One region of the Brevibacillus sp. HB1.1 genome, then DNA from elsewhere that is predicted to be linked to it. Evidence: predicted binding sites of a transcription regulator. Region 1 holds the regulator's gene; each other region holds the start of a gene.
What was found. The regulator Rex, encoded in region 1, represses fermentation and respiration genes when NADH is low (regulators of the CRP and FNR family bind a similar motif). The targets are predictions, from matches to a motif close to TTGTGAAATATTTCACAA.

Region 1 (10,477 bases):
AGCTTGATCATTCGACCTGCGATTCCGTTACCGAAGACACCTCAGATGACGTTGTTAACGGCAGTTGCTGTAGCCACAACGATCCGGGAAGAGACTGGGTTGCCTGTTAAAATCAAATGGCCGAACGATATTTTTGTCGGCGATAAAAAAGTATGCGGGATTTTGACAGAGCTAAATGCTGAATCTGATCGAGTCAATTATTTAGTTATCGGAATAGGACTCAATGCCAACAGTGTCGAGTCAGATTTCCCGTCAGAACTGGCACAGATTGCGACTTCGCTTCGTATTGAATCTGGCGAGCCACTCAAGCGCGTTTCGTTTATCCAACGACTCTGCCGAATTTTTGAAGAAGAGTACGATCACTATTTGCAGGCTGGCTTCGAGCGTGTAAAACAAGAGTGGGAGGATCATTCGTACACCATTGGCAAATGGGTGTCCCTCCAGACGATTTCACAACAGTTTGAAGGTCGTGCCGTTGGCTTGGATGAGGAAGGCGTACTCAAGGTAGAGGATCAGGCGGGACAGATCCACAAAGTTTATTCGGCTGATGTCAATTATCGTGCAAATGATTAAATCATTTGCTATACTCCAATTTGGAGGCTGTATCACCTCGTGAACGGTACTCCCGGAGTATTTTTGTATCTATCGTGTAATCTTAAAGCAATACGTGTAAGGACAAAAATCTGCTCAGAGCCTGTGTGGACCGAGACAGAAGGAATCCGTTGGACGCAAATGTCTTTTTGACATGGACAACCTTCTCCCGATTGACGCGAGAAGGTTTTTTTATTCCTCACACGATCCACGGGCTTGATGCGAAAGAGGAGAAATGAACAATGGCAACACACGACAGACCTATTACGACTTCGAGTATCCGCAAGAAAAAAGAAACGCGAACCCCGATTACCATGGTGACCGCCTATGACTATCCGTCAGCCAAATTAGTGGATGAAGCTGGCGCTGATATGATTCTGGTTGGTGATTCATTGGGAATGGTCGTACTGGGTTATGACTCCACCATCCCTGTTACGATGGAGGATATGCTACACCATACGAAAGCAGTAACGAGAGGGGCCAAGCGTGCATTTGTCGTGACAGACCTGCCTTTTCTCAGTTATCACGGAACAGTTGAGGAAGCAGTGAAAAACGCGGGCAGACTAATGCAAGAAGGGCTGGCCAAGGCGGTCAAAATGGAAGGGGGCCGTGAACTGGTCCCAATCATAACACGCTGTGTACAAGCAGGCATCCCTGTCGTTGGACATATTGGACTTACTCCGCAATCGGTACATCAATTAGGCGGTTATAAAGTACAAGGAAGAGATCTGGAGGCAGCCAAAAAATTGTTGGATGAGGCCCTTGCGATTCAAGAAGCGGGTGCATTCGCCATTGTGCTGGAATGTGTTCCGGAAGAGGTCGCAGGCATGATTGCAAACAAGCTGGACATCGCTGTGATCGGAATCGGAGCGGGTGCAACTTGTGATGGGCAAGTGCTGGTGTTCCATGATATGGTCGGCTACGCATCGGATATCACACCGAAATTCGTGAAGCGGTACGCAAACATTGGTGAAACCATCCGTGAAGCAGTTGAGATCTATAACAAAGAAGTCGAAGCAAGAAGCTTCCCAGGACCAGAGCATGTCTTCCATGCCTCTGAAGAAACCATCAAGGAATTGTACGGGGAAGGAGTGAAGCAGTCATGATGCAAACAATGATGCAGCAAGTCTCCACCATTGAAGAGATGCGCGTTCATATAAAAGAAGCACGTCGGCAAGGCAAAACGATCGGAATGGTACCGACCATGGGTTTTTTGCATGAAGGTCATCTCAGCTTGGTAAAAGCTGCTCGTGAAGTATGCGATTTGGTTGTGATGAGCATTTTCGTAAACCCGCTGCAATTCGGGCCGAATGAGGACTTTGAGCGCTATCCGCGTGATATCGAACGGGATAGTAAAATGGCGGAAGAAGCGGGGGTGGACCTCCTGTTTACCCCGGAAGTCAGCGAGATGTATCCGAAACCGATGCTGACCAATATTTCAGTGGCAAATGTGACGACTCCATTGTGTGGAGCTTCTCGTCCGGGTCATTTTGATGGCGTATCGACTGTCGTCAATAAATTGTTTCAAATTGTCCAGCCCGATTACGCCTTTTTCGGACAAAAGGATGCCCAGCAAGTAGCAGTTGTGACGCAAATGGTCCACGACTTGTCGATGCCAGTACAAATCGTTCCATGCCCGATTGTCCGCGAAGCGGATGGTCTTGCCATGAGCTCTCGGAATGTATACTTGTCAGCGGATGAGCGAGCACAAGCACTCGTGTTATCACAAAGCCTGAAGCAAGCAGAAGAATGGCTGGGTGAGGACAGGCCTCTTACTGAGATCAAGGATCGAATCACGCAAATGATTTCCGAGAAGCCGCTGGCTGAGATTGATTATGTGGAAATTTTGAGCTATCCAGAGCTCACACCCGTCGAGCAGGAAACGGCAGGTCAAACGATCATCATCGCGTTAGCTGCTCGTTTTGGCAAAACGCGTCTGATTGACAATACGATTACATCCATCAAGTAGAGATAAGGGAGGAATTCTTAGTGTTCCGCACCATGATGAAAGCAAAAATCCATCGCGCAACGGTAACTGAAGCAAACTTGAACTATGTGGGCAGTATTACCATCGACAAAAATTTGTTGGATGCACTGGATATTTTGCCAAATGAAAAAGTACAAATCGTCAATAACAACAACGGAGCGCGTCTGGAAACATACGTCATCGAAGGGGCTCCAGGCAGTGGCGTCATTTGCTTGAACGGAGCAGCTGCACGTCTCGTTCAAGAGGGCGATATCGTCATTATTATTGCCTATGCGATGATGACGGATGAAGAGGCGAGAACTTATAAGCCACGTGTCGCCATCATGGATGAAAAAAATCAGATCAAAGAATTGATTGCTGAAGAAGTGCACGCGACGATTCTGTAAGCGATCTGTCTGTTCCTGTATAGAGCCACCTGCCTTGTGAGACAATGAAAGTACTCATGCCTCATAGGGGGTGGCTTTTCTTGTGAAAATCGAGGACTGGTTTCATACGCTTCGTACCAAAGCGCAGTCGATTGAAGAGAAGTGGCAGGGGGCTTCTGAACAAGAGCGTCTTCAGCTCGCGGAACAATTGTTTCAATTGCGCCAAGTAAGTGATACAGTCGTAGACCTGTGGCTGCAATTCGAAGAAAAATTATCGAATGCGATTCGTAACATCAAGGAAATGGAAGGCCAGCTTCCAGTGGAAGAGAAAAAGACGGATCAGTCGAAGGTGAATACAAAATCACCAAAGGCCGTTGAAACGAATCCATACGAGCCGATTTTTCGTCGAGGGGAAGGCTTTTATCATTTGCGGATGTTCCAAGACGCGAAAAAGTGTTTTGCAGAATTAGTCCAAAAATCGCCAGACTGGGAAAGTGGACGCCTGTACTACGCCTACAGTCTCCTTTTGTGCGAGGAGAATGAATTGGCCTTTCGGGAATTCCGTCTTCTCGGCAGGACAGCAAGCTCACCTACCGTTGTTGCCATCAGCTTTAATGCCATCGGTTGCATTCTGGCTGAAGAGGAGCAATGGTTAGAGGCGGTGCAAGCTTTTAAGACGTCTCTCGAAATCAAGCCAGAACAGGAAGAAGCCAAATACAACCTCGCGCTATGCTATTTAAGAGATGGCGATGCACAGGAAGCTTTGGACGAATTGGAACCGTATCTAGAAAAAAACGAGCACGATTGGGAAGCGCAGATGCTATGGCTGCGTGCTGCCAAATTACTGCATACGATGGACCAGACGGTGGAATGGAGCCCGCCTAAAGGCTTGCAACTGCCGACGCGCGATTTGGACAGCGATACCCTTCAGGAAATGGCCTCTTTATACGAAACAGTGGGCAATTATCACCGGGCACAAATTTGCTATCACTTTTTGACGGAGCGTTCCCCAAAAGATGGGTGGACGTGGCATGGCTTGGCCTGGAATACGTGGCTCATTGCAGGTACGAAGCGGGCATTGACGCTCGTCAAAAAAGCCATCAGTCTTGCACCCGAAAATGACGACTTTCTTTTTAGTTATGGATGGATGCTGTTGTTTGATGGAAGGGTAGAGGACGCAATCAAAGCGTTTCGGATCATGCTGGAGAAAAACCGAGACAATCGCCTCGGACAATCCGGGATGATTTCCGCATACGAAAAGCTGGGGGATACACAAGAAGCAAAACGGTTGGCAAAGTATTTCCTGGACGACGCTGAGCCATATGTACGTTCGTTAGGGTATTTTCATCTGGGAAGAATCGCGGTTGTGGAAGAAAATTGGCGCCTAGCTGAACAATATTTTCAACGGGCATTGCCATTCGCAGAACAGTTATGGGAAATCCCCATCTATCTGCAATTATGCGCAAGCAAGCTCGGTCAATCAGAAATGCAAACCGAGCTCGTACAGCCTTAAATGTACAGGAGAGCAGGAATATTTCCCATCGTTGCCGAATGTGAATGGGTGCGGATTGAATGTTTCCGCCCAGGTTACGAGGTGACAACGTTTGAATCGATTACTAGTTGTAGATTTTGAGACGACGGGAAGCCATCCACGCCAAGGGGACAGCATCATTCAGATTGGTGCCGTCGCAATCGATGATGGACAGATTACCGAGAGTTTTTCCACCCTGATTCATCCAGGCCAGGATATTCCCCCATTTATTACCCAATTAACAGGGATTACCAATGAGATGGTTGCAGATGCTCCTTCCTTGGAAGAAGTGTTTCCAGATTTCTTGCGTTTATTGGACGGACGAGCTTTTGTTGCACATAATGCAAGCTTTGATCTCCAATTTTTACAAGAAGCCCTGCTGAGCCAGGGCTATTATGCGTTTGACGGCTACGTGTTTGATACAGTGGAGCTATCTCGCGTTCTTTTGCCGATGCAAAATAGCTACAGACTCGGAGAACTGGCGTCTGAGCTGGAGATCGAGCACGATAATCCCCATCAAGCAGATAGCGATGCACTCGCAACGGCGCAGCTGTTTCTCCACTTGCTGGATATTTTAAAGAGACTGCCTCTCGTGACCATCCAGCGCCTGCAGATGCTCGTTTCTTCGTTTCGCTCTGATATCGAGGTTCTTTTACGTCAGATCGAGATGGAAAAGCTCATAGAGCTGCCAGAGCTGGATGGAACGCCAACCAAAACGGATTCCTCAGACATGTGGGATGTTTATCGCCAGCTGGCCCTTCGGAAGCGAGAAGAAAAATTAACAGCCTCGCTAAAACGTTCCCATGTCGATGCGACAGTGACCAAAGCGTTTGCTGACCAGCTCGAGGATGTCTTGGGCGAAAACGGGCACATGCAGGCGAAAATGTCGGGATATCAACGCCGGGATGCTCAGGAAGCGATGATGCATGCGGTCTATGAGGCCATGGAGGATGGTGCCCATTTATTGGTAGAGGCAGGGACAGGTACGGGAAAATCATTAGCCTATCTCTTACCGGGGATCATTTGGGCTCATCACAATCAGCAGCAGCTGGTGGTCAGTACCAATACCATTCAATTGCAGGAACAGTTATTCCATAAGGAAATCGCTACCTTGCAGGAGTCTCTGCCGTTTTCCTTTACAGCTTCGACGCTAAAAGGCAGAGGAAACTACTTGTGCTTGCGTAAATTTGAACAAGCTGTGGACGAGCCTGTAGAAGGAAGCAGCCAAGAAATGCGCTTGGTCAAAGGACAGATGCTGACGTGGCTCACGCAAACCGTAACCGGTGACGTGGAAGAGCTGAGCATGCCTCCGAGTGGCCAACTGCTGTGGCAACAGGTAAAAAGTGACACGAGCTCTTGTTTGAATCGGGCTTGTCCCTGGTTTAGTCGCTGTTACTATTTTCAGGCGAAGGAACGGGCTCGCGATGTCGATGTACTCATCGTCAATCACGCCCTTTTCATCAGCGACTTGCAAGCGGAAAATAGAATCCTCCCTCCGTATGAAGTTGCCATCGTCGACGAGGCCCATCATTTGGAGGATGCCGCGACACAGCATTTAGGCAAACAGTTTTCAACCACGCAGCTTCTTTTCTTGTTAGATCGTGCATCAGTTGAAGAGAGTGGGGCAATTTCCCGCTTCGCAGAAGAGCTGCAAAGCTGGATGCCTGCGGTTGAAGAAGATGTCGCCACAAAGCTTCTGGAGTTGAGAAAACAGTCCGCTGCCTTACGTGAGAAAGCGCAGCAATGGACACAGCTCTTGTATGCATGGGCATCAGACCGTGCGGAGGAGACGACGGACGCCGGACGTGAGACAGTACGTTATCGGGTCGAATCATTTGTAGGTAAGCACGAGAAGATACGTAAAGTAACCAAAAAGCTGATAGAAGGGATGACTGCATACGCAGCGGGCATCGAGCAGCTTTTGCGAACGACTCCGCAAGAGGAAAAGCCACCATTTGTCGTACGCAGTCTACTGACAGATTTATTCGGTCTCATCAAAGACTGGCAAAATGTTGTGGAGCTGCTTCACTTCTTTTTACTTGAGCAGGATGGCGAGTATGTATATTGGATGGAAGTAGAGTCCCGTACAGCTCGCAAGCAAGTTCATTTGTCAGCAGCACTCTTGAAGGTTGCCGACTCACTGGCAGAACCGCTTTTCGCGCAGAAGCGGAGTCTGATCTTGACATCAGCCACTCTGACGGTCAAAAACAGCTTCTCCTACATCAAAAGCCAGTTTGGTCTCGACCAACTGCCCGAGGAACGAGTGCGTACCTTGTCACTGCCATCGCCTTTTCATTATGAAGAGCAGGGATTACTGTTGATTCCATCTGATTTCCCCGCACCAGGCAAAGAGAGTGACCACACGTATTTGGAGGCGGTCATTCAAGGGTGTGTTGATGTGGTACTGGCTTCGAAAGGAAGGACGCTGATTCTATTCACCTCCCACTCGATGCTTCGACTTGTTTACCAAGCGATGAAGGAACGGCTTGCGGATGCTCCAGAACCATATACGCTATTCGGTCACGGAATCGATAGCAATAATCGGAGCAAGCTGGTTCGTTTGTTCGGAAGCATGGAGAGAAGTGTCCTGCTTGGGACGAGCAGCTTCTGGGAAGGTGTCGATATCCAGGGGGAATGGCTGAGCAGTTTAGTCATTGTTCGCCTCCCGTTTGCTCCACCCAATCATCCTGTGTATCAAGGAAGGGCCGAGCTTTTGAAGACAGAAGGAAAAAACGCTTTTATGTCCTTGTCTCTTCCACAAGCCGTTCTGCAATTTAAACAAGGGGTGGGTCGATTAATTCGCCACCACTTGGATCGTGGGGTTGTGATTGTTCTTGACACGCGTGTGGTTGAGTCAAGATATGGACGCTCATTCCTTCAATCTTTGCCGCCATTTCAGATCGAAAGCGGTCCATGGCCAACGCTTCGAGAACGCATAGAGCCATTCCTTAGTATGCAATCCCTGTCAGATTCATAAAATGAAGCAATAGTCTCATAGGGATTAAGGTGATAAAATAAATGTTATGGAAAAAAGAGTGGCGTTGGTGGATTGTAGTTCTTAGTGCGATTTTCCTTTGCGCATGCTCGATTGATAGCCATTTGTATTTGCAAGAAGCAGCAGTGAAGATAGATGACCCGTTTGAAACAGAGACAGAGCAGGAATTTTCGGGTCTCATTATCACCTACTTGGCACTTCCGCATGGTGAGAGTACACTTTTGAGAATGCCAGGCGGCAAAACGATGCTGATTGATACGGGTACGGCAGATGATTGGCCCGTTCTCTCGGCACGCTTGGCAGAGCTCAAGATCACACGGCTCGACTATGTCCTGTTGACGAACGACCAGCCTGAGCATATGGGAGGCTACGCTTCATTGAGCCAGCAAGTGCTTGTAGATGCCGTCATTTTGCCCAAGCTGATCGCATCATCGCTTCGCCATGTCGCGCTGCTTCGCTCCAACCAAAAACAGATGGAAGCAGAGCAAGGACAAGTACTCACTCTTGACCAAGAAATCTCCATGGAAGTTTTGCTCCCGGATGAACCGTTATTTTTATCGCCTCAGAACAATTCTCTCGTTTTTCGATTGACGCACGGTCAATTGCGATTTTTATTTATGAGCGCCGTGAATGAAAAAGCAGAAGAGCGACTGTTGGAACGGAAGAATGACAGACTGAAGGCGGAAGTGCTAAAGGTAGCAGGTCAGGGGAGCAATCAAGGCTCTTCGCAACCGTTTCTGACGCAAGTCGATCCACAGGTCGCCATTATTCAGACAGGCCGATCACGGGATCAAATGAAAGACGGTCAGACGGAAGTCATGGAGCGCTTGGGTGAGTCATGGGCCGAGACATACGTTACCAGCGACGACGGTTCCATTACCATTTTATCGAATGGAAAAGAATATCGGATTTTGAAGCAAAAGAATTAGGGGGGAAGACCGAACGTGGCAAAACACGAAAAGATTTCAGAAGCGGTCGTCCGTCGTTTGCCGATTTATCTGCGTTACCTTAGCTATTTGCAGCAAGTTGAGGTGACCACCGTTTCCTCCCAACAGATGGGCAAGAATCTTGATGTGAATCCTGCCCAAATCAGAAAGGATCTTGCAGCTTTTGGTGATTTTGGAAAAAAGGGAATCGGCTATGATGTCGATTATCTGGTGGAAAAAATCCGTGAAATTCTGAAGCTAACGGATGAAATCCGTGTCGCTTTGGTCGGAGCTGGGCATTTGGGCCATGCCATTAGTAACTACAACGCTTATTTGAAAGATAACATGCGGATTGCGGCCATCTTTGACAATAATCCAGAGAAGCAGGGCAAAAAAGTCGCAGGTATACCCATTCAGCCTTTATCAGAGCTGGAAGAAACAGTCGTCGACAAGCAAATCAAGCTGGCGATTATTACGGTACCGGCACCTGCAGCGCAATCCGTATGTGATCAGTTGACTCAAGCGGGTATCAGGGGGATCTTGAATTTTGCCCCTACGACGATTCGCGCAGGAAAAGATGTTCGCATTCACTATGCGGATGTGACGTCCAACCTGCAAAGCTTGGCCTACTATTTGACGTAAGAATGGAGTGTATACTATGAAAAAGACGATCCTCATTCACGCAACAGTCATTACCGTTAACGATACGAATGAAGTCATTTACGATGGTGCCGTAGCATTCGAAGGCAACAAGATTACGTATGTGGGCCCAACTCCTGAGGACCTGTCGGAAGCGGGATACGATGAAGTCATCGATCAAAAAGGTGATTACATACTGCCTGGCTTAATCAACACGCATGGACATGCTGGTATGTCCCTCCTACGCGGTTATGCAGATGATTTGCCGCTGCAACAATGGCTTGAAGACAAAATGTGGCCATTGGAGGCGCAATTCACGGGAGACACAGTAAAATGGGGAACCCAGCTGTCGCTAATCGAGATGATTCGTACCGGTACCACTACGTTTGTGGATATGTATGATCATATGGATGTCGTGGCGAAGGAAGTCGATACTGCTGGAATGCGCGCTCGCCTTTGCAGAGGGATGATTGGTCTGTGCTCCGAAGAAGAACGTCAAACAAAGCTGAAAGACGCAACTCTTTTTGCAAAAGAATGGCATAATCAGGCAGACGGGCGTATTACCGTCATGATGGCACCGCATGCGCCGTACACGTGCTCGCCAGAATTTATTACCCAAATTATCGAAAAAGCCGATGAGCTTTCCTTGCCGCTTCATATCCATATGTCTGAAACTGCTTGGGAAGTCGGTCAAAACGAGAAGGACTACGGGCTTCGTCCAGTTGCGCATTTGGAAAAGCTGGGAATGTTCAATCGTCCAACACTCGTCGCGCATGCTGTTCACCTAACGGATGAAGAAATCGACATTTTGGCAAAATACAACGTAAGAGTTTCTCATAACGTAGTGAGCAACCTAAAACTGGCTAGTGGTGTTGCGCCAGTTCCTAAAATGTTGGCAAAAGGTGTAAGCGTGTCCCTGGGTACCGACAGCTCTGCAAGCAACAACAATTTGAATTTGTTTGAGGAATTGAAACTCGCTGCGATCCTACACAAAGGTGTGAACAACGATCCAGTAGCGGTTCCAGCAGAGGAAGCACTTCGCATGGCTACTCGTTATGGTGCAGAAGGGGTATTCCAAGAGGAAACACTCGGAAGCATTGAAGTAGGCAAGCAAGCTGACTTGATCGTGCTGGATAGCCACCAAGCCCATTTCCACCCGGCACACCAACCGGTTTCACACGTGGTGTACGCAGCAAATGGACGCGATGTGAAAGATACGATTGTAGCGGGTAAATTCTTGATGCGTAATCATAAGCTGTTGACCATCGATGAGGAGCGCGCGATTTATGAAGCAAACCGCGTATTCCAAACGTTAAAACGGTAAAAGGCTCCTGTCAGGTGGGGGACAGGAGTAAGGCAGTGTAGGTGTAGGTAGGGGAATTGGATACTACGACGTTCCGTTGTTCATTTTTGCCACAGCTTTTGTCAGGAGATGATGGCGAA
Region 2 (10,477 bases), on a different contig from region 1:
TTGAGTTCGAAATCGTTCAAGGTAGCCGTGGACCACAAGCTGCTAGCGTAACTAAACTGTAAAATTGACAGATTCAAAGGCAGTCTCTCAATGGGGAGACTGTCTTTTTTGCGTGTTTCCACCCGATACACTGGGTCGTTGGAGAGGGGCGATGGTCGTCATAAAGCAGGTAGACAAGTCATAGGATGATACTAAAGGCTTGGCCTGCGGAGGGATGGACATGTTTGAAAGAGTAGATCGAGTAAAAGAAAGACGGAGAGAGCGTTTGGAAAGAATCCGAACGCAGTCACGAGACAGCTATACTCCCTACGTCGATGATTGGAAAGATCCCATCGAAGAATCGCCAGACCCATTCAGTTACTCGCCACGTGAGAAAGATATGATGGAACAGCCACCGTCCCATGAAAAGTGGGGCGTGCAAATTTTAGCATCTGTTTTATTGATTGGTGCTGCTTATATTTTGTTTCAAACAACGCTGATCCCTGCTTCTTGGAAAAGCTCCGCGAGGGAAGTCATGACACGGGACTTTAATTTTTCAGGAGTAGCGGACTGGTATGAAGCGAGATTTGGTCCGATTCCGACGATGCTTCCTTCGATACCTACCAATCCCCCTGCTGTCCCAGCCACGAGTACAACAAAGGACGCAAATGCTGTGTGGAAGCTCCCCAGTAGCTGGAAAGTCGTAAAATCCTATGATCCAGCGAGTGCTAATGTGATCCTGCTTACGGGAATGAACGATCAAATCACGATTGGAGAAGCTGGCTGGGTCGCGTTTGTCGGAGAAAAGCCTGATTATGGGACGACAGTGATTGTTCGTCTAACCAAAGGACGGGAGATATGGCTGGGCAATCTCGATAGTATAGGGGTGACGAAGGACGAGGTCCTTAAACCTGGTCAAGTCATCGGAACCGCACGGGTAATGGACCAGACATCACGTCATTTGTATGTAGGGGCGAAAGTGAATGAGCAATTTGTTAATCCCCTGGAAGTGATACCGTTTGAATAGGGGAGGCTGGCTTGACATTCGGTTTCGCATTCACCTGCTATTTTGGGCAGTGATCGGCTTGTCCGTGGTGACAGGCCATTTTTTGGAGGTCATTACCTTGTTTGTCATCGTGCTGATCCATGAATTGGGGCATGTAGCGATGGCGCGCGAGCTCGGATGGACCGTAAAAGAAGTGCAGCTTCTACCTTTTGGCGGAGTAGCAACGATGGAAGACGCGTACGCCACGGACCCAATGGATGAGATTGTCGTGGCACTCGCCGGACCCTTCTTAAATATGGTGATGATGGCTGCTTCGTACTTGTTTTGGTTTATGGGAATATGGACGGAAGAGTGGGCCCGCTTTTTCTTGGTAAGCAATTTGACGATTGCGCTGTTTAACCTGTTGCCAATTTGGCCGTTGGATGGCGGGAGAATCTTGTTGGCCGTTCTATGCTGGTTTATGTCGTATAGGCAGGCGACGATGATATCGATGACGGGGAGTACGCTGTTTGCGGGGATCATGGTGGGGATGTCCAGCTTGGAGTTGAAGTACAACTTAGCAGTAATCGGGATTTATTTATTGGTATTGAACATTCAGGCATTTTTGCGGTTTCCTTATCAATTTTTTCGCTTTCTTGTAGAAAAATACGATCGGCAGCAAGAAGAAGCTGCCGTTCAAGCGATACGCGTGCATCCTGAGGAGACGGTACTAGCAGTCTCACACAAGCTGCGGCGGGGATACTCCCATCTTTTCTACGTGCAAGGTGCAGGTCTCTTGGCAGAGGAACAGCTATTGTATGCCCTTTTGTTTGAGCAAAAGCACGACGCCGCAGTTGGCAAGCTCCTTTAGTCTCTAGTCTTATCAGCAGGAGAGGTCCATTCCATCAGCCAGCAATCACGCATGCTTCCTTCGTGCCATTCGTGCAGAGGAAGCTTTTTTACTTTTCGAAAGCCACATTTTTCATAGCAACGGAGGGCTCGTTCATTCCAGGCTTGCGGGTCAATCGCTACTTTTTGTACTCGTTTTTCCTTGTGGAGATAGTGGAGGATGGCTGTAACGAGCTGAGTGCCAATACCGCTATTCCAGTAAGCAGGCTCTCCGATGAACTGGTCCATGCCGTAGACAACGACGTCTTTTACGTACCCGTACAGTTGTTTTTCCGGAGTATCAAGTGGATAAAATTGCGCATAGCCAATCGGTTTGTCCGTGTACAAGATGAGGCAGCGAGTTTCACCGTCGTCTTCCGGAAAAAAGCTTTGCTGCACGAGGGACTCGTCATGTGGCCGATCGCGACCTTCATAATAGGTCAAAACGCGCTCGTCAGAAAGCCATTTGACTAAGTGAACGGCATCATCGGGGGATAAGGCTCTTATTTTTAAATCACCAGCATGAATCATGGATGATCTCCTTTACCTTGACTTAGCAGCTATGTTAGATTACTTCCTATGAGCCCGGTTATCCTTCTTTTGGGCAACGTTTGCACGGGGAATAAGGAGTGAAAACAGTGAAGCAAGTAGCGATTAGTGCACAAGGTAGCAGCATCCGCGTCGCATTCATGGAAAACGGGAAATTGCAGGAATGGCGTACACAGGATGTGGGAGCACACGCAAGCGTTGGTGACATTTATCAGGGACGAATCGCGGATGTGAAGCCTGGTATCCAATCTGCCTTTGTTGATATTGGTACAGGCCAAAATGCTTATTTGTATGTAGATGACACAGTCGGTGTGGAGTCAGGTGGAGCAGCGAAACCAAGTATTGCGGAACGCGTTCATGTAGGGCAAAAGGTATTGGTTCAAGTGAGTAAAGAGGCGTTGGAAATGAAGGCGCCAAAAATCACGATGCAGATCAGCTTGCAGGGGCGGTATCTGGTATACCTTCCGACTGAAGAAAGCATATCGCTTTCTCGTAAAATAACCGATGATACCAAACGAAAACGACTGCAACAGGTGATCTCTTCGACAGTAGCGCAAGGAGAAGGCTGTATTCTGCGCACGGAAGCGGCGGAAGCAGAAGAGCAGACACTCATTAGCGAGCTGGTCTATTTGCGCAATCGCTGGCAGGAAATGCTGCGAACAGCGGATGGACTCCGTTCGACCGGACGGATTTTTCAGGATGCAGGGCTGATTGAGATGGCGCTCCGAGATGGCTTGGCAATTGGCATGGATGAGCTGTTGGTAGAAGGTGCGACGACTCATCAGCAGGTAAAAGCGGCGTTGGCAGCTTTTGCTCCAGAAGTACAAGAGAAGCTTCGCTGGTATCAGGGCAAACAGCCGCTCTTTGACTACTTGGGTGTCGAGGCGGAGCTGATTCGTGCTCGTGATCGACATGTGCCGCTCAAGAGTGGAGGGTCCTTGGTCATCGACAGGACTGAAGCGATGACGGTCATCGATGTAAATACCGGTTCATTCACAGGTGGAGGAGGGCAACAGCGGGAGCAGGCAGTGACAGCGACCAATCTCGAGGCTGTAACTGAAATTTCCAGGCATCTGCGGTTGCGAGACATCGGTGGCATCGTGATCATTGATTTCATCGACATGAAAGCGCAGAGCAATAAGGAGCGAGTGATCTCGCGATTGAAACAAGAGCTGGCGAAGGACCCTGTGCCTTCGACTGTTCTCGGGATGACGTCGCTTGGATTAGTCGAGATGACGCGAAAAAGAGTGCGTGCGAGCCTGACGGAGCGGCTGACGGAGCCGTGTGAGGCATGCAAGGGCCGAGGGAGAGTTTGGCGAGTAGACGAGCTGTTCCGGCGCATGTACGCCGAAGTCACCGCATTGGCAAAGAGCCAAGATGCGGAGGCTGTTCTCGTGGACATGCCGCCAAGATTGTTGGACATGATAGAGGAGTGGGAAAAAGCAGAAGCAATCACATGGCCTGTCCATGTCTATAAGCAGCTTGTTCCTGCGATGAGCCCGGATGAGTTTCGAATTGGATACGTCGGAAATCGGGCAGAGGCGGAGCGTTTACAATCGAAATAACTTGACTGGGCTATTGTAGCTATGATAACCTAATGGTTGTCATGCAGATATGCCTCGTGCATACTGTAACCGCACGAATCAGGTACATAAGCCGTCGCTCGTCGACGCACCTGTAAAGGCGAGTCTGAGTATAGGAGGTGCACACAGTGTACGCAATTATCGAAACCGGTGGAAAGCAATACAAAGTTGAAGAGGGAGCAGTTCTCTTCATCGAGAAATTGGCTGGCAACGAAGGAGACGTTGTTACTTTTGACAAAGTTCTCTTCGTAAGCAAAGACGGCAAAGTTACTGCAGGAGCTCCTACAGTAGCTGGTGCAACGGTAACTGGTAAAGTAGAAAAACACGGTAAATCTGCAAAGATTATCGTGTACAAATACAAAGCCAAGAAAAACTACCGTCGCAAGCAAGGTCACCGTCAACCATTCACTAAAGTTGTGATCGAAAAGATCAACGCTTAATTGGTGACTTGTTATGATTGAAGTGATCGTGAGCCGTGCGTCGCACGGTATCCATGAAATTAGTATTTCCGGACATGCCAATGCGGGTGCCTATGGGGCAGACATCGTTTGTTCTGCTGTATCAGGCATCAGCTTTGGTATATTAAACGCCATCCAACCTTTGACGGGCATCACTCCTGATGTCGCTGTCGCACAAGAAGGCGGTGGGTTCTTGAAGTGGAGCCTTTCTTCTTCGGATGATGAGACTGCACGAGAGAAACAACAGCTTTTGGCAGAGAGCATGGTTATTGCTCTTTTGTCGGTTGAGGCGAATTACGGCAAATACGTAAAAGTAAATGATCATAAATGGCAGGGAGGTGTCTGATATGAACATGCTGTTTAACTTGGACCTTCAGTTTTTCGCATCGAAAAAAGGGGTAGGTTCCACAAAGAACGGTCGCGATTCCATTTCCAAACGTCTGGGCGTGAAACGTGGCGACGGGCAATTCGTTACTGCTGGTAACATTCTCGTTCGTCAACGCGGAACAAAGATTTACCCAGGTGCGAACGTAATGAAAGGCGGAGACGACACTCTGTTTGCAACTGCAGATGGTGTTGTTCGTTTCAAGCGTCTGGGCCGTGATCGCAAACAAGTTGTGATCGAGCCAGTTGCTTCTGAAGCGTAAATATTTGTTAAGAAAAACCCAGCGATATAGCTGGGTTTTCTTTTTGTCCGGCTCTTTTTTATGGTACAATAGATGGGAAAGATATTCTTATCGACTTGGGTGAATGTGATGGGGGACGAGCGGAGGCTGTTTACGCATCAGACAGACCAACTGCTGACCGTTCTGAACAGGCAGCGGCATGACTGGTTGAACCACGTTCAGGTTCTGCTCGGCTATTTGCATTTGAACCGTACTGAACAAGGAGAGGCCCATTTGAAACGCATTGCACAGATGGCGATGCAGGAATCGATGGTTGCCCGATTGAATAGCTCCTTGTTGTCCGTCTTCTTCTTGACATTTAATGCACTGAACAATGAATTGCTTTTAGAAGTAGACGTGTGCAATCATGTGGATCTCACGCGAGTAGTTTTGAACGAGCAAGACTTGTTCCAGTTGGTGTCAGAGATATTATGCACAGTGAACGATCATGTAGATCAGAGCGGCTACGAAGCAGCCAGCATGCAGGTAAGCTTGCAAATGGATGAGCGTGGCGTTCATTTTCGTTTTGACCTGGCCGGTGTACTACGTGCATCCGGAATGGAAGAATTGGAAAAGCTGATACGTAAAAGCGAACAGAGTACGGTGGAGGTCACCGAGTGGATACATACGGAAGAAGAATGGGTCCTGAATTTGGTGATCCCATTCGCGGAATGAAAGAGGTGACACCATGTTTGTCGATCAGGTAAAAGTATATGTAAAAGGCGGGGACGGTGGTAATGGAGCTGTCTCCTTTCGCCGGGAGAAATACGTACCGCTGGGTGGTCCAGCGGGTGGAGATGGCGGTCAAGGTGGAGATGTCGTGTTTGTCGTGGACGAAGGTCTGCGTACACTGGTAGATTTCCGCTATCAACGACATTTCAAAGCACCTCGCGGAGAGCATGGCCGCAACAAATCTCAGCACGGAGCTGGCGCGGAAGATATGGTCGTGCGCGTGCCACCGGGAACAACTGTCATTGATGATGATACTAAAGAAGTGATTGTCGATCTCGTGGAGCAGGGTCAACGTGCTGTGATCGCAAAAGGCGGACGTGGTGGACGAGGCAATATTCGTTTTGCCAACTCTTCGAATCCAGCCCCACACATCTCGGAGAACGGAGAACCAGGTCAAGAGCGTTACATTGTCATGGAGCTCAAGCTGATTGCAGATGTGGGCTTGGTTGGCTATCCGAGTGTAGGAAAATCCACCTTGCTGTCTAGTGTAACAGCGGCGAAGCCAAAAATTGCAGCGTACCACTTTACGACGCTGACACCGAATCTGGGTGTTGTGGACTTGGGCGAGCAGAGCTTCGTAATGGCTGACTTGCCAGGATTGATTGAAGGCGCGCATGAAGGTGTGGGTCTTGGTCACCAATTCCTGCGTCACGTAGAGCGTACGCGCTTGATCGTTCATGTGATTGACATGGCAGCGGTAGATGGACGCGATCCATACGAGGATTATTTGCAGATCAACCGAGAGCTGACTATGTATAACCTGAAGCTCGAAGATCGTCCGCAAATTGTAGTCGCGAACAAAATGGAACTGCCAGAAGCAGAGGAAAACCTGCGTATTTTCAAGGAAAAGGTTCCAGATGTGAAGGTGTACGAGATCTCTGCTGCAACCCGTCAAGGCGTACAAGAATTGATGTATGCGATCGGGGATGCCTTGGCGACGATTCCGGACAAGCCTGCTGTAGAGGAAGTTGCGGAAGTGGAAGAGCGCGTGGTGTTCCGAGCAGAAAAAGAACCAGAGGAATTCGAGATTACGCGTGATAACGAAGTATTTGTTGTCAGCGGTGAAAAGATCGAGAAGCTCGTACGCATGACCAATCTGACCAGCTATGATGCAGCCCAGCGTTTTGCAAGACAAATGCGCTTTATGGGTGTAGATGATGCTCTGCGCAAGCTGGGAGCAAAAGACGGGGATACCGTTCGGATCGGCAAATTAGAGTTTGACTTTGTGGAGTGACAAAAACCATGATTGATGTCCCATCACTGAACCCATTTTTGGGGGATAAACGACTCCAACGCGGTGCGATGCTACCGCTAATCATCTCCAAGCAGGTGAAGACACCTGTCCAAGTTATGGTTGAACATGCAAAGGGCAGTTATCTCGTAGTTTCCTACGAGATGAAGGCTGAAACGAAAGCAGAGCTTCTCGGATCAACTGTACGCATTCGTTGGGAAACGGATGCGGCAGTGAATACCATTGATTTGGAAGTAGTTTCAGAGCAAATGCTTTGGCCGATCAAGCTTTTAGGGATGATTCCGATTAGTATAGGGGTAGAAATTACACAAAAGCGCAAGCAGGATCCCATCTCCCCAGATCTCGGTATTTCTGTCCCTTACAAGGTGATGGGAGCTAGACCGATCGAAGAAAAAGGCGAGGCAGTGTTGCTGAAATTTTCTCCTACCCGTCTTGTTTTGGGAACGGACGGTTATGTGTCGAAGGGCGATTTTCTCCACTTGTCTTTCAAGATACCGAAGCAAGCGCAGGAGATCGTCATGATGGCGAAAATCGTGGAAAAAACGTTCCAAGACAAACAATCGATCATTGAATTAATCTTTACGGATATCAATGAAAAGCACCATGAACTCATCAAAGATTACTATAAAAAGCTCTCAACTACCGCTTCCTCCTAAGGAAGCGGTTTTTTTCCTTTGATGTTCCTGTGAAGAAGGTATATAGTAGAGTACATAGAGTTCTACATCGAGCCTGTTCACTTCATGATTTGTTGTGTACGCTTTCCTGAATAAATACTTGTGAAATCATTCACTTTTTATTATTCGAATCCGTTTTCTGCTTAACTTTGTGAAAAATGTTACAAGCAATTTTTTACCGGATTTTCAGGGAGAATAGCGGCCGTTACTCGTATGAACAGGCATCGAGAATAAAAGGCCTCTATTCCAAAGCAAAGGAGGACGTTTTTTTTATGTCTCAAACAACTACGCAACAAGCTCAAGCTGCTGCTGAAGTAGCAAGCACTGCAACTCTGGCACCAGCGCAGCAACAAGATGTACTCGATCAGTTGATGAAACCAGAAATCCAAGAGTCACTTAACGTATTGGTGGCGAACCTGCCTAAATTGGCAGAACTGACAACTCTTTTGACCAAAACATATGATTTGGTACAAACAGTAGCAAATGATCATGTGTTGATCGACGACATCAAAGGCGGAATGGAAGAGTTCGTAAAACCGATCTCTGATAAAGCGAAAGGTATTGCGCAAGCAGCCATTGAAGCCAATGACCGTGTTCATGTTGAAGAGTCTACTATCGGTTTGTTCGGTATTCTCAAAATGCTCAAGGATCCGCAAGTACAAAAAACTTTGCGTTTCGCACAAGCATTCCTGGAAGTATCAGCAGAACGTCAACAACAAAAACGCTAGTATTTTTTATTATGGAATGTAAGACAAGGACGGAGGATTGGGCATGGCGAAGCATATTCTGATTCTAGGCGGCGGTTATGGCGGTTTGCTCAGCGCATTGACTGCACGTAAATACATGACGGCTGAAGAAGCGTCGATCACGGTGGTAAACCGTTTTCCTACTCACCAAATCATTACGGAACTGCACCGCTTGGCAGTAGGAAACCTGTCTGAACAAAACGTGGCGCTCCCTCTGGAAAGATTGCTGCGTGGCAAAGAGATTAACCTCGTAGTAGACACGGTAGAAAATATTGGTCTCGACTCCCAACGCGTTACACTGGGGAGTGGCGAGTCCATCAAATACGATGCTTTAGTGATTGCGCTGGGTAGTGAAACCGCATTCTTCGGAATCCCAGGTCTGCAAGAGTACAGCTTTACACTGAAGTCGGTAGAAGAAGCAAATCGTCTGCGAGCACACCTCGAAGAGCGCGTGATTGAATACAAGACGAGCAAAAATAAAGCAGATGCTACCTTCGTTGTAGGTGGTGGCGGTCTGACCGGTATCGAGCTGGTTGGGGAATTCGCTGATATGTTGCCAAATCTGTGCCACAAACACGGCGTAGACTTTGCAGACGTATCCATCTACTGCGTAGAAGCAGGTCCATCCATTTTGGCTGGTTTTGCTCCTGACCTGGTTGAACGTGCGAAAACGAGTTTGGAAAAACGCGGTGTTCAGTTCCTGACAGGCGTACCTGTAACGGAAATGAAAGAAACCACAGTTTGTCTGAAAGATGGCGGTACCATTGAAACCAAAACAATGGTATGGACAGGTGGCGTACAAGGAAATCGCGTAGTGGCTGAGTGCGGCGTGGAAGTAAACCGCGGACGTGCAACTGTTACAGAATTCCTGCAATCCACTTCTCACCCTGATGTATTCCTTGCAGGTGACAGTGCGGTCGTAATGGGGCCAGAAGGTCGTCCATTCCCTCCGACTGCGCAACTGGCATGGCAAATGGGCGAAGTAGTAGGTCACAATCTCTTCGCACACTTCAACGGCACCAAAATGGATACCTTCAAACCGGTATTCTCCGGTACATTGGGTAGCCTGGGCCGTAAAGACGCGATCGGAACAATCGGTGCAAGCCAACTGAAGCTGAAAGGTCTGCCTGCAACCTTGATGAAAGAAGCGAGTAACGTTCGCTACTTGACTCATATCAACGGTCTGTCCTCTTTGGCATACTAATCGAATCAGGAAAACCCGGGATCATGGTATCCCGGGTTTTTTGTGTTTGTTTATCCGTTTCCGCTTGGATCTTCAATCACGTTTGGGGATTGTGCCATCTTTTTGCCACGCATGTCATTGCCAAACTGTTCGAGACTGCTTGGCTTACCAGCTGGGTGATTGTTACGGCGCTCCGATTTATCTGACTTTCCACGTCCGGCCATTTGTCTTTCACCTCCTCCATACGATACGCATTATTGTGCGCGAAGAAGCTCCCCCTCATGTAATCAAAGTAAACCAAATGTGATCCGATGAAAAAAAGTGGCGGATAAGGATTGTCACATTCCATGCTTTCCGTTATAATGTCCTCTATGAAGAAACAACTGTTTTTCTCAGGAGGACACAACGCATGAAAAAGGAAGAAAAATTCTACTTGATTCGATCTGACATCCTGCCAGAATCGATTGCCAAAACGATTGAAGCCAAGAAGATGCTGGAATCCGGCGAAGTGGATACTGTGAACGAAGCGGTTGAACGGGTGGGATTGAGCCGCAGTGCTTTTTATAAGTACAAAGATGGCATTTTTCCGTTCAATTCGATGATGAGCGAAAAAATTATGACGTTTACGTTCTCTTTGGATCACATGTCAGGTTACTTGTCCAAAGTGCTCACATATGTAGCAGATCAAGGTGGAAACGTATTGACCATCAATCAGACGATACCACTTCAAGGGATTGCTACTATATCCATGTCAGTCGATATGGCTAATCTTCGCGTATCTAG
Region 3 (10,477 bases), on a different contig from region 1:
CTGGGTCTTTATTAGGGCAAATTGCAGCAGCAGATTTTAATGGAGATGGCTTCATTGATTTGGCTGTAACGGATCAAACTCCCAATGACCGAGTTTTTATCCTTTTGAATAACGGGGATGGCACTTTTGCTGCACCTGTAGCTTATAGTACAGGTGTGTTTCCTGCTGTTTCGCAATCTTTTGCAATTGCTACAGGTGACTTTGATGGTGTAAACGGTGTGGACTTAGCTATAGCAAATGTAGGCCAAATTACAGGAACTAGTTTCATTACTGTCTTGTTGAATAATGGATCAGGTGTATTTACCATGGCGCCAGGGAGTCCATTTGACACTAATCCTGGTTTGGCCCCTTTTGATATTGTAGCGGCTGACTTTAATGGAGATGGGAGACTTGATCTGGCCACTGCCAATCGAGACACGAATGATGTAACTATATTTAGTGGGAATGGGAACGGTACGTTCCAAACTCCTGGAGTGAGTTTCTCTGTACTTCCAGGGGGATCATCCCCCATTAGCCTTGTAGCTGCTGATTTAAATGGTGATGGGTCTATCGATATTGCTGTCGGGAATATTGCTACGAGTAATGTAACCGTCTTTCTAAACGATGGATTCGGTTCTTTTACAGAAGCAGCAGGAAGTCCCTTTACCTTGGGCGCTAATGCATTTCCTTTTGATATAACAGCGGCTGACTTTAATTGTGATGGAGTCATTGATTTGGCTACCCCAAATGCGGGTTCCGATAACGTTTCTGTACTCATAAACAACGGGTCAGGAGGGTTCTCGACTCCCTTTCAGTTCCCTACAGGAGCAGGTCCTTTCAGCATTACAGTAGCTGATTTTAACGGAGACGGAAGAGTTGACATTGCTACTGCAAACGAGGATTCGAGCAATGTTTCTGTTTTGCTCAATGGATGCGTGCAGCCACCAACCTGCCCACCTGACATGGTAGTACCCTGCCCTATCGTAAACTATCCAACACCTGTTGCCACCTGCCCCGGAGTCACTGTTACCTGTTCTCCGCCTTCTGGCTCCCTTTTTCCAGTGGGAGACACTGTTGTCACCTGTACGGCACAAGATATATTTGGCAATACGGAAGTATGTTCATTTACCATCACGGTTATGGACGAACCTCCCACGATCACTTGTCCTGAAGACATCACAGTCCCTGTTTTACCTGGGCAAACGTCCGCTACTGTTACCTATGAAGTCACTGCCACTGATACTTGTGGGGTAACCTCTATTACCTGTCATGGGATCACACGGTCTTTTTCTCCTCCTGCCCCATTTGCAGTTGCAACCTTTACCATGGACTTTCCTGTAGGAATGACGATGCTCACCTGCACAGCCAGAGATCAGTCAGGAAATATGGCCTCTTGTAGCTTTGTGGTTACCGTCACTTCTGGAGTCTCTAACAGTATTCAGCCAGAAATCATTCGAGTAAAAAAAGTGTATGATTGGGTAGTCTTTCAATCTAATTTTAGGCTCATACTGGATTTAAATCGTAGTCATGATGATCAAGGAAATCAAAAATGAACCCGTCTCCTTACAAGGGACGGGTTTTCTTAGTTGTTTATGGTTTAATGGATAAAGCTTCATTTCTTTAAGCGATATGGAACCGTAGCGATTTTTACATCTTGGCGGGCAAATAAATACGCGCGGATCAATAAACTTGTCTGGTTATGAAGTAAGTTATGCCACCAACGCTTGGTAATAAACTGCGGAATCATGACAGTAACATGATCCGTTTCTGCCTTTTTCCACTCAACGGTGTCAATAAACTTAAACAAAGGTCTTATGATACTGCGATAATGTGAACGCAGGACAATCAAACGTACTCCGGGATTCCAGAGATCCCATTTTTCTTCCATTTTCTTCATGTCTTCATCACTGAACCCGACGTAGACAGCGATAATATCATCTGACAATGATTGCGCATAACTAATGGTGTTTTTCACCACCTGCGAAATCCCTGCCACAGGAATAACGATTACACTCCCTTTGGGTTCGGGTTTGTCTGTTTCCATATCAAGTCGTAACTCATTTGCTAAATCTCTATAATGCTGATTGATCTTCCTAAAGATGAAAATGACGATAGGAAGGAAAATAAAAATCGGCCAAACCTGAGAGAGTTTTGTAATCAAAAAGATGAGGCAAATGGTAAGGGTCGTTAGCATTCCTAACGTATTGATAACAAAAGGTAGTAGCCACCCTGGGGGCTTTTTGGAAATCCAGCGTTTCATCATTCCGGCTTGAGACAAGGTAAACGGGATAAAAACCCCAAGGGCATATAAAGGGATTAAGTTTTCCGTTTCTCCTTTAAAAGCAATCACTAATAGTGCTGAAAGAATAGCCAAGAAAATAATTCCGTTTGAAAACCCAAGACGATCTCCCCGAACCATGAACATATTTGGCATAAATCTGTCTTTGGCTAACATAAAGGCGAGTAAAGGAAAGGCTGCAAAAGCAGTATTAGCGGCCAGGAATAAAATAAGGGCTGTAACAGCCTGAATCGAGTAATACACGATTCCTCGTCCAAAAACAGCAGAAGCAATTTGAGATACCACCGTTTCCTTTGGATTCGGTGAAATACCAAACAAATAAGCCAATAGGCTAATGCCCATGAACATAACACCGAGGATAAGCCCCATTATGATAAGCGTTAATGCTGCATTTTTCGGTGCTGGGTCCCTGAAGTTGGGAATTGCATTGGATACGGCTTCTACCCCTGTTAATGCCGAACACCCTGAACTAAACGCTCTCAATAGCAGGAATAAAGTTATTCCCGGAACAACTGTCCCATATTCTGGGGGATGAGCTTGAACATTTCCAGCCAACCATTGAAAACCGCCGCCAATAATTAAGACGAGGATAGCGACAACAAACAAATAAACAGGGTACATTAAAATCGTTGCCGATTCTGTTATTCCACGTAAATTTAATATCGTAACGATTGCAATCATGAACAAGGCAAGTAGAACGCGATGTTCATGTAGCACTGGAAATGCCGAGGTAATAGCGTCTGTAGAAGCAGACGTACTAACAGCAACCGTTAGAATGTAGTCCACGAGCAAAGAGCCACCTGCAACCAGTCCAGTAGTAGTTCCTAAATTGTCCTTTGCGACAATGTATGCTCCACCACCTGTTGTATAAGCAAAGATGGTTTGACGGTAAGACAAAATGAGTATGGTTAAAAGACCAACAACCGCAATGGAGATGGGGATAGAGTACCACATCGCTACTGCACCCAAAGTAATTAACACGAGAAGAATCTGTTCTGTACCGTAAGCGACAGAAGAAAGAGCATCAGATGAAAGAACCGCCAAAGCCTTTACTTTATTTAACTTTTCTTCGGCAAGTTCACTTGATTTCATAGGTCTACCGAGTAAAAATCGCTTGAATTCTGAGATCATGTGTATTCCCCTATCTGACATTTCTCGTTAGTTTTCCCACAGCTACAAAAAAATGAGTCCATTTCTTTGTTTCCCATGGATTGGCAACTATGTAAGTAGGTAGGCTAAAAAAAACGGGTTCTTGTCCTTTAGCTTCATGCTTTTGGACAAAACCCGTTGCAATCATGTAATGGGAGCCTTTTACAGGAATGACTCCTCGGAACAATTCATTCACAGAATACGTTGAAACAATCGAAAATCGGGTGGACTGCACCCTGCCATACGGTAAAGTCTCAGATAACTGTACGCGTATTTATAAAAATGGCCATGTCTGCTTTCAGCTAACGCCTGTTCCCAGTAAGAAGGTTCTAATGGATTCAACTCGTTTGCCGTAACTGCCGACTCAGATTCAACCCGATTTTCCTCGAGTGTATTTGCATAAGCCAAGAGGTTGATTCTTGCGTAAAAGGCCGGATCGAGATTGTCGTGTACATCATGGCGATAAGCTTGTTTCATTTCTACAATGGCGTGACCATGCGTAAGGATATGCCCCAACTGCATATCGCCTTTCTCCATTTGCACCGGTCTCTGAAAGTTATGGAGTAAGTCAAGCACAGTCTCCGGAGTCAGCTGCAATCTTACACCAGTATAAGGTACGCCGTCAGGATCAATGACGATATTCTCTCCATTCACAGTAACAAAACCAGGACCTGATGCTTGGAAACTACCAACAATTTTCCCCATGGCATCAAACAATTCGGCAGTTGCCGGAATAGCGGAACGAGAGAGCATGCTCAGCAAATAGAACGTGTAAATCACGTCATGACCAAGCGCATGGCATGTTTGGTTCTTTTGGACAAGCAGTCTCATCATTTGAGCAGGAAAGTCCTCGTATTCGTTGTTTGCCCGATACTGCTGTTCGTTTGCATGTTCTTCCACAATTTTATCAAGATTTTTACGAATCAACTCTTCTAACTTGGCAGGTACAAGTTTTTCTTCCAAGAGTTCAGTCAAGGCGATAACTGCACACGCCCAATGTCCTTCCCACATATTGCTTTGTGACGATTCGATCATTTTTTGGCAAGCCCATTTCCTATAGAAATCGATATCCAAATCAATCACCTCTCAATCTGATAGAGCTTATTCTTTAAAAGAAGGAACCTGAATACATGATGATAGAATAATACAAATACCATAATGTCAAAACTAAAAATTGACATGACACCAACTAGATGAGAGGTGTTCCTTGATGACAACAAGTAAAACGAATCCTAAGGTTGATGAATTTTTAAGCAAGGCGAAAACGTGGAAGGCTGAATACGAGAAGTTGAGAAGTATTGTCCTTGACTGTGAGCTGACTGAAGATTTTAAGTGGATGCATCCTTGTTACACGTTTGAGAAAAAAAACATTGTTTTAATACATGGATTTAAAGAATATTGTGCGCTACTGTTTCAAAAAGGTGCCTTGTTAAAAGATCCAAATGGGATTCTCATTCAACAAACGGAGAATGTACAGGCCGCGCGCCAAATCCGGTTCACCAATGTGGACGAAATCATGGAAATGGAAGCTATTTTGAAGGCCTATGTTCAGGAAGCCATTGAAGTTGAAAAAGCTGGCTTGGAAGTGAGCCTGAAAAAGCATGAAGAATACATCATTCCTGAAGAATTGCAATTGAAAATGGATGAAATCCCTACCTTGAAAACTGCTTTTGAAGCATTGACTCCGGGACGGCAAAGAGCCTACATTCTTCATTTTTCAGCACCCAAACAAGCCAAAACGCGAGAATCAAGGGTTGAAAAATGCATGCAGCAAATTCTCGATGGAAAGGGATTAAATGATTAGTATATTTGATGAGGAAATGGTGAAGAAGAGGCGGGAGAACCGCCTCTTTTTTGTTTTTGTATTCGTTTCATTCCTCTATCAGGAATAGTATACTTTTTCTATTTTATATAATGTCTGCTCGATGGTTGGGCAGAGATCGGCATCTCCTTTGTAAAATTTCAAACGAAAGTACAAGCTCTTCAAAAAATTCTTTCTATTGATTTTTTGTTTAAAGGCAGGCAGAAATTCGGAACTCTTATCTACATCTCCAAAACTTTGAATCCATTGCTCTACATAACTCTGGCTAAGCATTTTTCTATTCAGAATACTAACAATGGCTGTTACCATTCTCTCATCTTCCCCATCGGAGTAAATTCGATCGGTTATGGTCATCTTTTCGTAAACCAAATCGAGGATGGTGATGAGGTCACTTTTATCCAACTCGGAACATTGAGCTAAATCATCTAATGCATCCGCTGCATGGGCTATGGCATGAGCCCAACCTTTTTCTTCATCATATCCTCGGTAATCTCGCTCTTCACGTACGTTGAAAAATACTTTCTCTTTTATCGCATGGATGTTCTCTCTGGAGAGAAAGGGTGATTCTCTATGCCGCATGAGGAGTAGGGGGATGACTAGCATAGAGAAAGAGCGGGTAAAGACAGAGTCTGTATTTGTTTCACCAAGCTTAAAAAGCAAATGGTTTTTATCTAGAATGATTGGTATCAGTTGTTCTAGTTCATTTGCAGTTAGAGAATTACCAGGAATCCAATGTGATAAGGTTGTATAAATGAGGTCATCACGTAATGTGGCATCCAAAGAACCAATTTCATTCATCATTTCTACTACGAATTGAAATGTATCGGATGGTGTTTGGTAGCCATTTTCTTTTATGAATATTAGCTTTTCTTTTACATTCATTTTACATGCTCCCACTCTTTATTCTTCGAACTGACTTTGTGGCTTTACTTAGTGATTATTGTCATTTTAGATTTCGACATAAATAGGTTATCAACCTCCAAAACATGAGCAGTTCTGACTGTGGTGGGGTGAGATGTAGCAGTACGAGCACGCACAGAGATCCTAGGATACTCACCTTTTGCAAAAAAAATAAGAAGAGGACCGAACCTTTTTCCGAAAGAGAGACAATATAGTGTGTAAGCTTACTCAGGAGGGCCCTCTGAATGGAAAATGAAGAGATGTATCAATTACTTATAAAAATGAAAGAGGGTGATGAACAGGCATTTCATACAATGTATGATGCTACCTTTCAGGACGTATACCGGACCGTCTCCTTTCTGGTGGATCAAAAGCAGGATCGGGAAGATGTCATGAATGAAATCTATATGCAAATGTGGACCTCACTTGCTAATTACGATACGAACCGTCCTTTCCAGTTCTGGCTGCATGGCCTGGTAATCCGTCAAGTGCAGAGATTTCGGGTCAAGAGCTGGAGGAGATTCCGCATTTTTGAGCGGATCCGTTCCTTCTCCCGGGAAGAGTCTTATTGGGATGAACATACTGCGTTGATGGATGGGAGGAACCAACTGATATCCCAGTCCATACGAAAACTGACCGACAAACAGCGGACAGTGATTATCTTCCGCTTTTATCATGACTATACTCTTGAGGAAATTGCGACGTTGCTGGATATTCCGTTGGGTACAGTCAAGTCCAGATATCATGCTGGCCTCCAGGCGCTTAGAAAAGACTTCGGGAATCTCCCCCTGGAAAGGATGGAAAAGATCAATGACTATTGAACATAAAATCCGTGAACATCTGCACGAAGAGGCAGAAACGATGGAGTGCCCGCCGGCCATTTCCAAACGTATAGAACAATCCTATTCTCACTATTTGCAACGAAAAAGGAGCGAAATAACGATGAAAAAACGTTTAATTGGTGGATTAGTTGCTGCTGCGATTTTGATTCCAACCGCTGCATTTGCGGCCCCTGTGGTGATTGACATGCTTACTCGAGCACCAATGACTTCTGAACAAGTCAAGCTGGATGAGGTTGGCAAGGCAGCACTTGAAAAGCTGTACAGCGCAATTCCCGAAGCAAAATCGTTTGAGATTATCGATGCGAGCTACCTTGGAGACTCCAGTGATTCAACCAAAAAGGTCCAACTAAGCATCGTCCTGCAGGAAAAAGGAGGAACTGGCAAAAAGCTTACTCTTCATACAAACGGTATTACGGGTGAGATTCAAGACCTGACTCAAGAGAATTGGGAGCCTAAGGAGAAACCACTCATTACTTTACCCGATCAGGAAATCCAGGCAAAGGTAGATCAGCTCATTGATAAATTGTATGGCAACATCAAAGATTACGAGGTTGCCATGGAGCAAATGGACAATCCAGATCAAAAAACATTTATCTTGAATTACACCAAGAAGGGATCAGAAGGATTTGAAGGAGGGGGTTACCAAGCATTTGTTCAAGGTAATACCATTAGTCTTTCTCCGGTAGCTCCTGCACCATCAAACAAGGAAGTAGAAGGTTATTTTTCTAGAGATGGTAAACCTGATTATACTGCTGATAACTTCTTAAACGATGAAAAACTGTTTTCTTTACTAAAAATGAGCCCGACAGAGTTAAAAGAAGAAATAGCAAAAGGGAAATCTGTTGTAGAGGTTGCAGCATCTAAAAATATCTCGAAACAACAAGTAATTGATGTGATCGCAAAAACACAGGCTGAAAGACAACTTCAAGATGGAAAAAATAAAGTAACAATCAGCGATGATTTACTGAAACAAATGATGAAAGCTGTTGAACCAAAAGTCATACACGTGATTGAACACAAAACGGAAACGGAATGGTAGAAATAACAAGTCAAGGTGAATGAGGTTTGAGCAAGCCGCAAAAAAATCGCTCGAACTCTACTACTTGCTACCGGATATAGACTTTAACGAGGTAGAGCAACCAAAACCGCGGCTTGTTACCGCCTCAGCGGAGACAAAGGATTTGTCGACGCACATGAATCTTCCAGTCGTTGGGTGCACGAGCGAACCCAACATAAGAGATGCGAATGAAAAAAACGGCTGTCAGTGGTTAGTCTTACAACTAATCTTCTGCCAGCCGTTTTTTCTATTTTGCCTACTGAGTGATTCCCAGCATTTGTTTCATATCTTCTTGGGCATCACCAATCAATTGGATATGGAACAAGTCTTGTAGTACTTGCAGAACACCGGGCTGAATGAACTCAGGCAATTTTGGGCCAATCCGTATATCTTGTATCCCCAGGCTAAACAGACCGAGCAGGATGGCAACCGCTTTTTGTTCAAACCAGGAAAGAACGATACTTACCGGCAGCTCGTTCACTTCACATTCGAAGGCTTCGGCTAATGCAGCTGCAATCGTAATGGTAGAAACCGAGTTATTGCACTGTCCCAAATCGATATACCTTGGGATGTCGGTACCTGGCACGATGCCGAAATCTACATCGTTAAAACGGAATTTTCCGCAGGAGGTAGTAAGAATGACTGCTTCTGGCGGTAAGGACGTAGCCAATTCACGATAATACTCGCCTCCCTTGCCAGGAGCGTCACAACCAGCGATGACGAAGAAGCGTTTGATCTTTCCTTCCTTGACTGCCTGAATGATTTCAGGGGCGATGCCGAGGACCGTTTTGTGATGATACCCGGTCGTCAATGTCAGTTCCGATTCGATGGAAGCCTCAGGAAGAGACAATGCTTTTTCAATGAGTGGCGCAAAATCGTTATCTACAATTTTCGTCACGTTCTCCAATCCGGTTATATCATACGAAAAGAAACGATCGGCGTAGCTGCCTCGAATGGGCATCACACAGTTTGTTGTAGCGAGTATGGCACCTGGAAATTTCTCGAACAATTGACGTTGATCGTACCATGCTTTCCCGATGTTACCTTTCAAATGAGGATATTTCTTCAGTTCGGGATAGCCATGTGCAGGCAGCATTTCGGAATGCGTATACACATTGATTCCTTTACCTTCTGTCTGTTTTAACAGCTCTTCGAGAGCAAACAGATTGTGCCCCGTAACAATGACACACTTTCCTTCTATTTTATTTTGCGAGACTGTGATTGGCTGCGGGACTCCGAAATGATCCGTATGAGCCCGATCCAAAAGCTCCATGACTTTGATGGCGGCTTTGCCTACTTTCATGGCCATTTGCAAATGTTCATCCAAGTTAAAATTCACATTCGTCAATGTAAAATAGAGAGCTTCCTGTGTAATCCCATCTACTTCAGGATCGATATAGCCTAGTTGACGAGCATGTGTTGCATAAGCGGCAATTCCTTTTAAAGCAAAAATAATGGTATCCTGAATACTCGCAAGATCTTCATTCTTTCCACAAACGCCGATGACCTTACAACCACCTGATGGAGTCTGTTCACATTGATAACAAAACATGTATAATCCACTCCTTCGATTCAAGATTTCGCTTTGATTATAAGCGGATTGCCTGGAAGGAGGCTGTGATTAAAATCACAACGGGAAAAAACATTGCCTCTTATCATAGTGGATGAAGAAGATTCCCAAGTTGAGGGGTGTTGTTATGGTACGAAAATGGCAGTTGCCGTTACAGACGTTAAGTCTTACGGTCGGTTTCATGGTATGGGTCATTCTGTCATCGCTCATGCCTTTTATCAAAGAAACCGTACCCATGAGTGCAAGCGAGGTGGCGTGGGTGACAGCGATTCCAGTCTTGCTTGGATCGTTGCTGAGAATCCCCGTAGGATATTGGAGTAACCGATTTGGCGCGAGAATATTATTTAGCATAAGCTTTCTCTTGCTGCTGGCTCCTGTTTTTTATATTAGCCAGGCGACCACTTATACAGATTTGTTAATCGGCGGGCTATTTTTGGGGATAGGTGGAGCGGTGTTTTCCGTTGGTGTCACGTCTCTCCCTAAATACTATCCGAAAGAGAAGCATGGTTCTATAAACGGAATCTACGGTATGGGGAATATTGGTACAGCGATAACCACTTTTGCAGCGCCAGTTCTGGCTAAATCGTTTGGATGGGCAAGTACTGTACAGATGTTTCTATTATTGCTTGCGGGATTCGCTGTACTTACCTTCTTGATGGGGGATAAAAATGAACCGAAGGTAGTGACGCCTCTTGGTCAGCAGATCAAGAGTGTCTACAAAAACGAAAAGCTATGGTTAATCAGTTTGTTCTACTTTATTACATTTGGTTGCTTCGTCGCTTTCACCGTGTATCTCCCGAATTTTTTAGTGAGCCATTTCCAATTGGATAAAGTAGATGCAGGTATGAGAACTGCAGGG

Region 2: a site for Rex is predicted at 7,866-7,883, ahead of HPY27_RS20785 (helical membrane plugin domain-containing protein). Genes of this name have one in related genera too.
Region 3: a site for Rex is predicted at 9,664-9,681, ahead of HPY27_RS17305 (nitrate/nitrite transporter). Genes of this name have one in related genera too.

Annotation. Positions count from the first base shown of each region.
Region 1 is NZ_JABMIV010000002.1:612,608-623,084, reverse strand. Features, by position in the region: gene HPY27_RS07740 (biotin--[acetyl-CoA-carboxylase] ligase) at 1-573, shown strand, start outside; gene panB (3-methyl-2-oxobutanoate hydroxymethyltransferase) at 834-1,697, shown strand; gene panC (pantoate--beta-alanine ligase) at 1,694-2,560, shown strand; gene panD (aspartate 1-decarboxylase) at 2,581-2,964, shown strand; gene HPY27_RS07720 (tetratricopeptide repeat protein) at 3,047-4,456, shown strand; gene dinG (ATP-dependent DNA helicase DinG) at 4,548-7,451, shown strand; gene HPY27_RS07710 (ComEC/Rec2 family competence protein) at 7,493-8,398, shown strand; gene HPY27_RS07705 (redox-sensing transcriptional repressor Rex) at 8,414-9,037, shown strand; gene HPY27_RS07700 (amidohydrolase) at 9,054-10,358, shown strand; gene HPY27_RS07695 (hypothetical protein) at 10,422-10,477, opposite strand, start outside.
Region 2 is NZ_JABMIV010000008.1:218,961-229,437, reverse strand. Features, by position in the region: gene HPY27_RS20840 (cold-shock protein) at 1-62, shown strand, start outside; gene HPY27_RS20835 (M23 family metallopeptidase) at 221-1,006, shown strand; gene HPY27_RS20830 (M50 family metallopeptidase) at 999-1,835, shown strand; gene aac(6')-35 (aminoglycoside 6'-N-acetyltransferase AAC(6')-35) at 1,832-2,383, opposite strand; gene HPY27_RS20820 (Rne/Rng family ribonuclease) at 2,491-3,966, shown strand; ribosomal protein L21 leader region at 4,024-4,102, shown strand; gene rplU (50S ribosomal protein L21) at 4,113-4,424, shown strand; gene HPY27_RS20810 (ribosomal-processing cysteine protease Prp) at 4,438-4,788, shown strand; gene rpmA (50S ribosomal protein L27) at 4,796-5,089, shown strand; gene HPY27_RS20800 (Spo0B C-terminal domain-containing protein) at 5,198-5,782, shown strand; gene obgE (GTPase ObgE) at 5,796-7,073, shown strand; gene HPY27_RS20790 (PilZ domain-containing protein) at 7,082-7,747, shown strand; gene HPY27_RS20785 (helical membrane plugin domain-containing protein) at 8,038-8,493, shown strand; gene HPY27_RS20780 (NAD(P)/FAD-dependent oxidoreductase) at 8,537-9,715, shown strand; gene HPY27_RS20775 (hypothetical protein) at 9,766-9,918, opposite strand; gene HPY27_RS20770 (ACT domain-containing protein) at 10,104-10,477, shown strand, end outside.
Region 3 is NZ_JABMIV010000006.1:176,052-186,528, reverse strand. Features, by position in the region: gene HPY27_RS17345 (FG-GAP-like repeat-containing protein) at 1-1,532, shown strand, start outside; gene HPY27_RS17340 (APC family permease) at 1,592-3,409, opposite strand; gene HPY27_RS17335 (hypothetical protein) at 3,620-4,510, opposite strand; gene HPY27_RS17330 (YdeI/OmpD-associated family protein) at 4,638-5,231, shown strand; gene HPY27_RS17325 (DUF2785 domain-containing protein) at 5,310-6,131, opposite strand; gene HPY27_RS17320 (sigma-70 family RNA polymerase sigma factor) at 6,395-6,970, shown strand; gene HPY27_RS17315 (hypothetical protein) at 6,960-8,030, shown strand; gene hcp (hydroxylamine reductase) at 8,305-9,600, opposite strand; gene HPY27_RS17305 (nitrate/nitrite transporter) at 9,746-10,477, shown strand, end outside.